DNA from 2 places in the Bariatricus sp. TF06-38A genome. Region 2 is predicted to be linked to the other one. Evidence: riboswitches for the same ligand, from Rfam matches in the RefSeq annotation. Region 2 holds a riboswitch; the other holds the start of a gene.

Region 1 (5,188 bases), on a different contig from region 2:
GACAACGGTTGGAAAGAGAGCAACTCTGTGGATGCAGGAATTTTCTATGGATCTTGCAGATCTTGATTATGTGCTTGGAAGCCTGAAACTTCTTGGATCAAAAGGAACAACCGGTACACAGGCAAGCTTCCTGGAACTGTTTGAGGGAGATCAGGAGACCATTGATAAGATCGATCCAATGATTGCTAAGAAGATGGGATTTGAAGCATGCTATCCGGTATCCGGACAGACCTATTCCCGTAAAGTGGATACAAGAGTTGTGAATGTTCTTGCCGGAATTGCAGCAAGTGCACACAAATTCTCCAATGACATCCGTCTTCTCCAGCATCTGAAAGAAGTGGAAGAGCCGTTTGAAAAGACACAGATCGGATCTTCTGCAATGGCATATAAGAGAAATCCAATGAGAAGCGAACGAATCGCATCTCTGTCCCGTTACGTGATGATTGATGCACTGAACCCGGCGATCACTTCTGCTACACAGTGGTTTGAACGTACTCTGGATGACTCTGCGAACAAGCGCCTGAGTGTACCGGAAGGTTTTCTTGCGATTGACGGTATTCTGGATCTGTGCCTGAATGTCGTTGACGGACTGGTTGTATATCCAAAAGTAATTGAAAAACGTCTGATGTCTGAACTTCCGTTCATGGCAACAGAGAATATTATGATGGATGCAGTAAAAGCTGGTGGAGACCGTCAGGAACTGCATGAAAGAATCCGTGAACTTTCGATGGAAGCAGGAAAGAATGTTAAAGAAAAAGGTCTGGACAACAACCTTCTTGAACTGATCGCGTCAGATGATGCATTTAATCTGAGTCTGGAAGATCTTCAGAAAACAATGGATCCATCCAAATATGTAGGACGTTCCAAAGAACAGGTCGAAGCATTCCTTAAGAATGTGATCCGGCCGATCCTGGATGAAAATAAAGAGCTGCTTGGTGTAAAAGCAGAGATCAATGTATAGAATAACTGAATAAACAGAATGGAAGAGCAGGAAGCAGATTTCCGGGTAAGACGGAAGATTGCTCCCTGCTTTTTATTTATGTTTCATGGTCTGAAAATAACTTCTTTGAAATATCAATATAGTAAAGAATTAATGCGTTCATCTGAAAGAATCTATAAATCCCATGGAAATGCATAGATATTAAATCGTCATTAATTAGACAATTTGACGAAAAATATGAAAACTGAGTTTTTGACAAACACAGAAAAGCGCGAAAAAACGCACTTATTTAGAGCAAATTTATTATGTTATCGTAATAACATGGTGATAATACACAAAAAATAAATAAGTTAACTGAAAATATTGCATAAAAACTATAAATAGGTTATTATAGATTCAACAGATAAAAACTATAAGGGATGTCTATTAAAAAGGAGGGTTACCGTATGAGTATTAACGATTTAGTATTAAAGGTAAATGATGTCCTAACAGGATCGGTGCTGATCATAGCACTTGTAGGTATTGGCTTGCTGTTCACATTTAAGCTTGGATTTATCCAGATCCGTGGTTTTAAAGATGGATGGAACAGAACTTTTGGCGGACTTTTTAGCAAGAAAGGGGATGCCGGAAAAGACGGAATGTCTTCTTTCCAAGCACTTGCAACAGCGATTGCTGCTCAGGTTGGTACCGGTAATATCGCCGGAGCTGCAACTGCAATTGCAGTCGGTGGTCCGGGAGCAATCTTCTGGATGTGGATCAGCGCATTCCTCGGAATGTCAACGATCTTCGCAGAAGCGGTTATGGCTCAGAAGTTCAAGCAGGTCAGTGATGACGGAACCGTAACCGGTGGTCCGGTATATTACATACGAGGAGCATTTAAAGGAACGTTCGGAAAAGTTCTGGCAGCTATTTTTGCAGTCCTGATTATCTTTGCACTTGGATTCATGGGCAATGCAGTTCAGTCTAACTCAATCGCAGCATCATGGAACACTGCATTCGGAATTCCGAAGATTGCAATGGGTATTTTTGTAGCAGTTGTTTCTCTGTTTGTATTCACAGGTGGTATGAAGCGAATCGCAAAAGTTACTGAACTGATCGTGCCGATCATGGCAGCATTTTATATAGTAGGTTCTTTGATCGTAATTTTTGCAAACGTTACAGCAATCCCGGCAGCATTCCATGACATTATTGTCGGTGCGTTTAAACCGGCAGCAGTAGCAGGTGGTGCAATGGGCGCAACCTTGAAGCTTGCAGTACAGAAAGGTGTGGCAAGAGGTCTCTTCTCCAATGAAGCTGGTATGGGTTCTACACCACACGCACATGCAGTAGCAAAAGTAAAACATCCGGTTGAACAGGGCTTTGTAGCTATGATCGGTGTGTTCATTGATACATTCGTAATTCTTAACCTGACAGCACTTGTTATTATCACAACCGGTTCAAGAACGACTGGTCTTACAGGTGCACAGCTGAGCCAGTATGCTTTCTCTACATTATATGGTAAGTTCGGTGAGATCTTTATCGCGATCTGTATGTTATTCTTCGCATTCTCAACGATCATCGGATGGTATTTCTTCGGTGAAGCAAACATCCGTTACCTGTTTGGAGCAAAAGCTGTTAAAATTTACTCAATCATTGTATGTATCTGCGTAGCACTTGGATCACTTCAGGAAGTAGAACTTGTATGGAATATGGCAGACTGCTTTAACAGTATGATGGTTATCCCGAATGCGATTGCACTGGTAGCACTCAGTGGTCTTGTTAAGAAGACGCATGACGATTACTATAATAATTTCCTGCCAAATCAGAAAAAAGGCAAATAGATAATTTGTATAATAACTGAAAAATAGTTATAGAAAAAAACAATAAGATATATACAAAAAAATCTATAAAAAGACTAGCATTTTGTATAAATGTGTGTTATAGTAATCATGTCAGCAAGAAAGATGCTGTAAAATGTATAAAAAATGCAGTCAATTAGATAGTAGGTTGATATTTCCTGCGAGAGAATCATTTATAAAGATATTTGATAAATGGTCGCCGAAGATGCAAACCGTAGAGCAGTAAAGCTCGTTGAATGGTGAAACTTTCAGGCAAAAGGATCGGGAAAGGTACTACACTCTGAATCCGGAATTGCCGAATTTACAAGGAGACAGAAAGGACGTTTAAAACAGAGAAGTTGTTTTGGCGTCCTTTTTTGATACCAGATATATGTTAAAAAATTATCTGGAGTATTTCAGACACAGGGAGTCAAAAAAGACCGCATAAACGGACAGGGGACGAAAGGAAGAAGCGGCTATGAATACTGGATTTATGATTATCACAAATAATCCGCTGGTAAAAGAAAAACTGGGGGAAGATTATCATGTGGAATACGAAGAACTTTCTTATGAGGACACACTTAAAAAAGTTCAGAAGATGATCTTCCAGGGATACCGGCTTTTGACACATCCGCTGTCCGGAAGCGTAAAACCGAATGAGACTCCATATAAGTCGGTTATGCTCTCAGAAACGCCGGAAGGTCTGGATGCACAGGCAATGCAGATTATCGCGAGTGCTATTCAGGCGTGCGGCAAATTTCAGTTTAAGTCTGATCTTTATAAACCACAGGTTTATGCAGACTTTCAGCTTGTAGATTACACATTGATCTCAAGCGCTCTGCCGTCAGCGGAAAGCTGGCGCTAGACAAAAGGCTGTAGAAGTACATGCGGTTTGGTGTACTTTTGAGCATACAACAAACACATTCAAAAAAGGAGGGAATTTACAGTGAGATTAGAAATGGGTCACATTTTTATTAACGACATTCAGTTCGCGTCTGAGTCTAAAATCGAAAACGGCGTTCTCTATGTTGATGAAGAAGCTGTAAAGGCAATCGTTCTTGAGGACGAAAAAATCAAAGGCGTTAAGTTTGATATTGCAAAACCAGGTGAAAGCGTTCGTATCACTCCGGTTAAAGACGTTATTGAACCACGTGTTAAAGTTGAAGGAAGAGGGGGAATCTTCCCGGGCGTTATCGCAAAAGTTGACACTGTAGGAAGTGGTAAGACATATGCATTAAAGGGAATGGCTGTTGTAACAGCTGGTAAGATCGTTGGTTTCCAGGAAGGTATCATCGATATGTCAGGCCCGGGTGCAGAATATACTCCATTTTCAAAGCTGAACAACTTAGTTGTTGTCTGCGAACCGGTTGAAGGAATCAAACAGCATGAATATGAAAAAGCTGTTCGTCTTGCCGGATTCAGAGTAGCAGTTTATCTTGGGGAACTTGCTCGCGAACTTACACCAGATGAGACAAAGGTTTATGAAACATACGGAATCATGGAAGGAAAAGAAAAATTCCCGAACCTTCCGAGAGTTGCTTATGTACAGATGCTTCAGAGCCAGGGGCTTCTCCATGACACATATGTATACGGTGTTGATGCTAAGAGAACACTCTCTACAATCATGAACCCGACAGAAGTTATGGACGGAGCTATCGTATCTGGTAACTGTGTATCCGCTTGCGATAAGAACCCAACATATGTTCATGAAAACAACCCGGTTGTACATGACCTGTTCGAAGAACACGGAAAAACAATCAACTTCGTTTGCCAGATTCTTACAAACGAAAACGTATACCTTGCTGATAAGATGCGTTCATCTGACTGGACAGCTAAGATGTGCCGTCTGTTAGACCTTGATGCAGTTATCGTATCTCAGGAAGGATTCGGTAACCCGGATACTGACCTTATCATGAACTGCAAGAAGATCGAAGCTGAAGGCGTTAAGACTGTAATCATTACAGACGAATATGCCGGACGTGACGGAAAATCTCAGTCACTGGCAGATGCTGATCCGGCTGCAGACGCAGTTGTAACCGGTGGAAATGCTAACCAGGTAATCGTACTTCCTAAGATGGATAAAGTAATCGGAACAGAAGAATTCGTTACAACCATTGCTGGTGGTAATGAACATTCTCATCGTGAAGATGGAACAATCGAAGTTGAAATTCAGGCCATTACCGGTGCTACAAATGAAACCGGATTTGGATATCTGAGTGCACGTTAGGAATGGAGGACGAAAAGATAATGAGTAAAATTAAAGTTGTACATTATATCAATCAGTTCTTCGCTCAGATCGGTGGAGAAGAAAAAGCTGATTATCCTGCTGAACTTCGTGTAGGCGAAGTTGTCGGACCAGGTATGGCTCTGATGCAGCAGTTTAAAGATGAAGCAGAGATCGTAGCTACAATCGTTTGCGGTGACTCTTACT
Region 2 (5,188 bases):
TATAGCATCTGAAAATATGGGAGAACCTAATCTTAAAAGGCATAAGAAAAAGATGAGGTGACCGAAGGATGAATCAGGAATACTGGGATCAGTTTGCAAGAACAGGACGGGTGGAGGATTATCTCTCCTACCGGGAAAAGGAAGTCTGCAAAGCGAAAACGGAGAAATACGGGGACAAATGCAGTGAATCAGTTAACAACAATGACAGGGATGATTCTGTCGGTAGCACCGATTGGTGAATATGATAAAAGAGTCGTGATCCTGACAAAAGAAAAAGGGAAAATATCAGCGTTTGCAAAAGGGGCGAGACGACCGAACAGTCCGCTTGCAGGGGCTTGTACACCTTGTAATTTCGGAAAATTCATGCTGTATGAAGGAAGAAATTCCAACACTCTCCAGTCGGCAGAGATCGAAAATTATTTTGCAGAGCTCCGCACGGATGTGGAAGCGGCATACTATGCATTTTATTTTCTCGAATTTGCAGATTTTTATACAAGGGAAGCCAATGACGAGCGGGAAATGCTGAAGCTTCTTTATCAGACGATGCGCGTGCTGACGAAAAAGATCATTCCATTTGAGCTGGTACGCTACATATTTGAACTGAAGGCACTCAGTGTCAGTGGGGAAGGACCGCAGGTATTTCAGTGTGTCAGATGCGGGAACAGGGAACGTCCCTGTGTGTTCAGTGTAAAGGAAGGTGGTTTGGTCTGCAGTGAATGCGGTCAGAATGTCTATGACGGAATGCGGCTGAATACGTCTACCCTTTATGCCATGCAGTTCATTGTCGGGACACCGGTGGAAAAGCTCTATACCTTTACCTTAAGCGATGAAGTTTTAAAGGAACTGGGAAAGCTAATGGGGCGTTATCTGGATGTATACGTGGCTCACAGATTCAAGTCGCTTGAGATTCTGGAGCAGCTCACAGGGCTGAAATAACCGGAAAATTGTATATTAGATTAGAAAATAAAGACAAATTTGGCGAAAATTAGCAGGATAAGCTTGCAAAACCTATATGCAATAGGTATAATAGGTGAATCAGAGAGGAATAAATGTTATCGCGATAAGTGGCGTTGTTCTTCTAACGAAAAATAAAAAGAATGCGAGGATTAGTGTTATGGTAGAAAAGACAATGGACAAAATTGTAGCTTTGGCAAAATCAAGAGGCTTTGTATATCCGGGGTCTGAAATCTACGGTGGGCTTGCAAATACATGGGATTATGGTAACCTGGGTGTTGAACTTAAGAACAACGTAAAGAGAGCATGGTGGAAGAAATTTATTCAGGAGAATCCGTACAACGTAGGTGTTGACTGTGCGATCCTGATGAATCCGCAGACATGGATCGCTTCCGGACATCTGGGAGGATTCAGTGATCCGCTGATGGACTGTAAGGAATGTCACGAACGTTTCCGTGCAGATAAGATCATTGAAGATTATGCACATGAGCATGGAATCGATATTCCGGACAGCATTGACGGATGGTCACATGAAGAGATGGAAGGATTTGTAAAAGAACACGAAGTTCCGTGTCCGACTTGTGGAAAGCACAATTTCACAGAGATCCGTGAATTTAACCTGATGTTCAAGACTTTCCAGGGTGTAACAGAAGATGCAAAGAACGTTGTTTACCTTCGTCCTGAGACTGCGCAGGGAATCTTCGTAAACTTTAAGAACGTACAGAGAACTTCAAGAAAGAAGCTTCCATTTGGTATTGGTCAGATCGGTAAATCATTCCGTAACGAGATTACACCAGGTAACTTTACATTCCGTACCCGTGAGTTTGAACAGATGGAACTTGAATTCTTCTGCAAACCGGATACAGACCTTGAATGGTTTGCTTACTGGAAGAAATTCTGTCTTGACTGGCTGTTCTCTCTTGGACTTAAGGATGAGGAAGTCCGTTACAGAGATCATGACAAAGAAGAGCTTTCTTTCTACAGCAAGGCTACAACAGACGTAGAATTCCTCTTCCCATTTGGATGGGGCGAGCTGTGGGGAATCGCAGACAGAACAGATTATGACCTGACACAGCATCAGAATGTATCAGGACAGGATCTGACTTACTTTGATGATGAAACCAATGAAAAATACATTCCATACGTTATCGAGCCGTCACTTGGTGCTGACCGTGTGGTACTTGCGTTCCTTTGCGCAGCATATGATGAGGAAGAACTGGAAGACGGTTCTACACGTACTGTGATGCATTTCCATCCGGAACTTGCACCGGTTAAGATCGGTGTGCTTCCGCTCTCCAAGAAGCTGAACGAGGGCGCTGAGAAGGTTTATGCTATGCTTAGCAAATACTACAACTGCGAATTTGATGATAGAGGAAATATCGGTAAGAGATATCGTCGTCAGGATGAGATCGGAACACCGTTCTGCGTAACTTATGACTTCGATTCAGAAGAAGACGGAGCAGTTACTGTTCGTGACCGTGATACAATGCAGCAGGAAAGAATTAAAATTGAAGATCTCAAAGCGTACTTTGAGAAGAAATTTGAGTGGTAGAGATTTGAAAAGATCCGGATTTCCCAGGTTTGGGAAGTCCGGATCTTTTTGTGCAAAAAAGTTTGTTTGGGAGGTTGTGAGACAAATATAAGTGTTCAAATTCCGTTGTGCCAACCATTCTGAGGAGCCTCTGAAAGCGAAAATTATGTCAGCAGAGGCTTCCATAATTTCTGAGTCTCCTCGCCATGGCACAACAATCGAATTTGAACACTTATATTTGTCCCATTTGTCATTCAACTTTACTGGTGGAAACTTTTTTGCGACAGGGGAAATGCTGGCAAGTGTGAAAATAGACAAAGAAAATCGATGATATAGTTAAAAAATAGTCAATAAAAACAATGCCTATAGGGAAAAACTATTAAATATTCTGATAAATAATAAACAATAAAGAAAATTATTTAACACTTGACTAATTGTAACGACAATTATATAATGAGATTAACGTTAAGGTTGGAAGATGAATATGTGAGATACTTGTTGTACAGACGGCGCGCTCCGTTATTTAATGTATAGCATGAGCCGAAGGGGCAGGCAGAAACTCTCAGGCAAAAGGAACATATTCGGACAACACTCTGGAGAACAATATATATGTATTGTACCGAAGAAGTAGTCTGGACTATATAGCGCAAAAGTCCGGGTGATCTTTCAGGTGAACGGACAGAGGCAGACAAAAAAGATTTCAAAGACGAAAACTTTTTTGCCTGTTTTTTTTGTACCCTAAAAAGGGGAATATTCAGAAAAATACAGATATAAACGATAAAATTCTGAATCAAATACACCGGAAAGGGAGCAAAAAAGACCAGGTAGTTGGTTCTAAGGAGGTAAAAGAGAATGAACAGAATTGAAGATGTAACAAATTACATTACTGAATGTGATGAAGAAGTAGGGAAAGCGCTGCAGTTAGAACTTGGCCGTCAGCGTAGAAACCTTGAACTGATCGCATCAGAGAATATCGTAAGCCCGGCAGTTATGCTTGCGATGGGAACTGTACCGACAAACAAGTATGCAGAAGGTTATCCGGGAAAACGTTATTATGGCGGATGCGAGGATGTAGATATTCTTGAAAATCTTGCAATTGAACGTGCAAAGAAATTATTCGGATGTGACCATGTATGTGTACAGCCGCATTCAGGAGCAAATGCGAATACAGCTGTATATCAGGCGCTGATCAAACCAGGTGATACAGTTATGGGACTGAACCTGGCACACGGCGGACATCTTACACATGGTTCACCGGTAAACCTTTCCGGTATCCTTTACAATTTCGTACCTTACAATGTCAATGATGACGGTGTTCTGGATTACGATGCAATCAGAAAGCTTGCACGTGAATGCAAACCAAAGATGATCGTAGCAGGAGCTTCGGCTTATCCAAGAGAGATCCGTTTTGATATTTTTGCAGATATCGCAAAAGAAGTTGGAGCTTATCTTTTCGTAGATATGGCACATATTGCAGGTCTTGTTGCAGCAGGACTTCACCAGAGCCCGGTTCCTTATGCTGATGTAGTTACAACAACAACACATAAGACACTCAGAGGACCTCGTGGTGGAATGATCATGTGCAAAGAAGAATATGCAAAAGCGATCAACAAAGCAATCTTCCCGGGAACACAGGGCGGACCTCTGATGCACATTATCGCAGCAAAAGCTGTATGCTTCGGAGAAGCATTAAAACCGGAATTCAAAACCTATCAGGAACAGGTTGTCAAGAATGCAAAAGCACTTGCAGAAGCCATGGTTGAAGAAGGATTCAACCTTGTCAGTGGTGGAACAGACAACCATCTGATTCTGGTAGATCTTCAGAACATGAACATCACAGGAAAAGAACTTCAGAACAGACTGGATGAAGTTTACATTACAGTTAATAAGAATGCAGTTCCGAATGATCCTGCAAGTCCGTTTGTGACCAGTGGAGTTCGTATCGGAACACCGGCTGTTACAACAAGAGGTCTGAAAGAAGAAGATATGAAGACCATCGCAAAACTGATCAAGATGACGATTACAGACTTTGATACCAAAGCAGATGAAATCCGTGCCGAAGTTACAAAGATCTGCGATAAATATCCACTTTATGAATAACAGGAGGAAAAAATAATGGAATTAAAAACACCCCTTTATGACGTTCATGTAAAAGCAGGTGGAAAGATCGTGCCGTTTGCCGGATACCTTCTTCCGGTTCAGTATGAGACAGGCGTGATCAAAGAGCATATGGCAGTACGTACACAGGCAGGACTTTTTGATGTATCTCATATGGGCGAAATCCTTTGTGAAGGAAAAGATGCTCTTGTCAATCTGCAGCACATCCTTACAAACGATTTTACAAATATGGTAGACGGACAGGCAAGATACAGTCCGATGTGTAACGAGAACGGTGGAACTGTAGATGACCTGATCGTATACAAAAGATCAGATGATCACTATTTTATCGTAGTAAATGCAGCAAACAAGGATAAGGATTATCAGTGGATGCTCGCACATCAGTCAGGAGAGGTTACATTTACAGATGTATCCGACCAGTATGGACAGATCGCTCTTCAGGGACCGAAGGCGATGGAAATCTTAAGAAAACTTACAACAGAAGAAAATATTCCAAAGAAATATTATCATGCAGTATTTGGCGCAGAAGTTGCCGGAATGCCTTGCATCGTATCCAAGACAGGATATACCGGTGAAGATGGTGTA

Evidence for each region. Region 2 has a riboswitch for glycine ahead of glyA (serine hydroxymethyltransferase). Riboswitches for the same ligand answer to the same signal wherever they lie in the genome.
Region 1: linked by a shared signal. The riboswitch ahead of PG418_RS12400 (GrdX family protein) and the one ahead of glyA (serine hydroxymethyltransferase) in region 2 are both predicted to bind glycine.

Annotation. Positions count from the first base shown of each region.
Region 1 is NZ_JAQFCE010000016.1:53,701-58,888, forward strand. Features, by position in the region: gene purB (adenylosuccinate lyase) at 1-961, shown strand, start outside; gene PG418_RS12395 (alanine/glycine:cation symporter family protein) at 1,387-2,760, shown strand; glycine riboswitch at 2,928-3,052, shown strand; gene PG418_RS12400 (GrdX family protein) at 3,236-3,622, shown strand; gene PG418_RS12405 (glycine/sarcosine/betaine reductase component B subunit) at 3,704-4,984, shown strand; gene grdB (glycine reductase complex selenoprotein B) at 5,005-5,188, shown strand, end outside.
Region 2 is NZ_JAQFCE010000001.1:13,531-18,718, forward strand. Features, by position in the region: gene PG418_RS00045 (hypothetical protein) at 69-239, shown strand; gene recO (DNA repair protein RecO) at 184-936, shown strand; gene PG418_RS00055 (glycine--tRNA ligase) at 1,115-2,506, shown strand; glycine riboswitch at 2,961-3,073, shown strand; gene glyA (serine hydroxymethyltransferase) at 3,338-4,585, shown strand; gene gcvT (glycine cleavage system aminomethyltransferase GcvT) at 4,601-5,188, shown strand, end outside.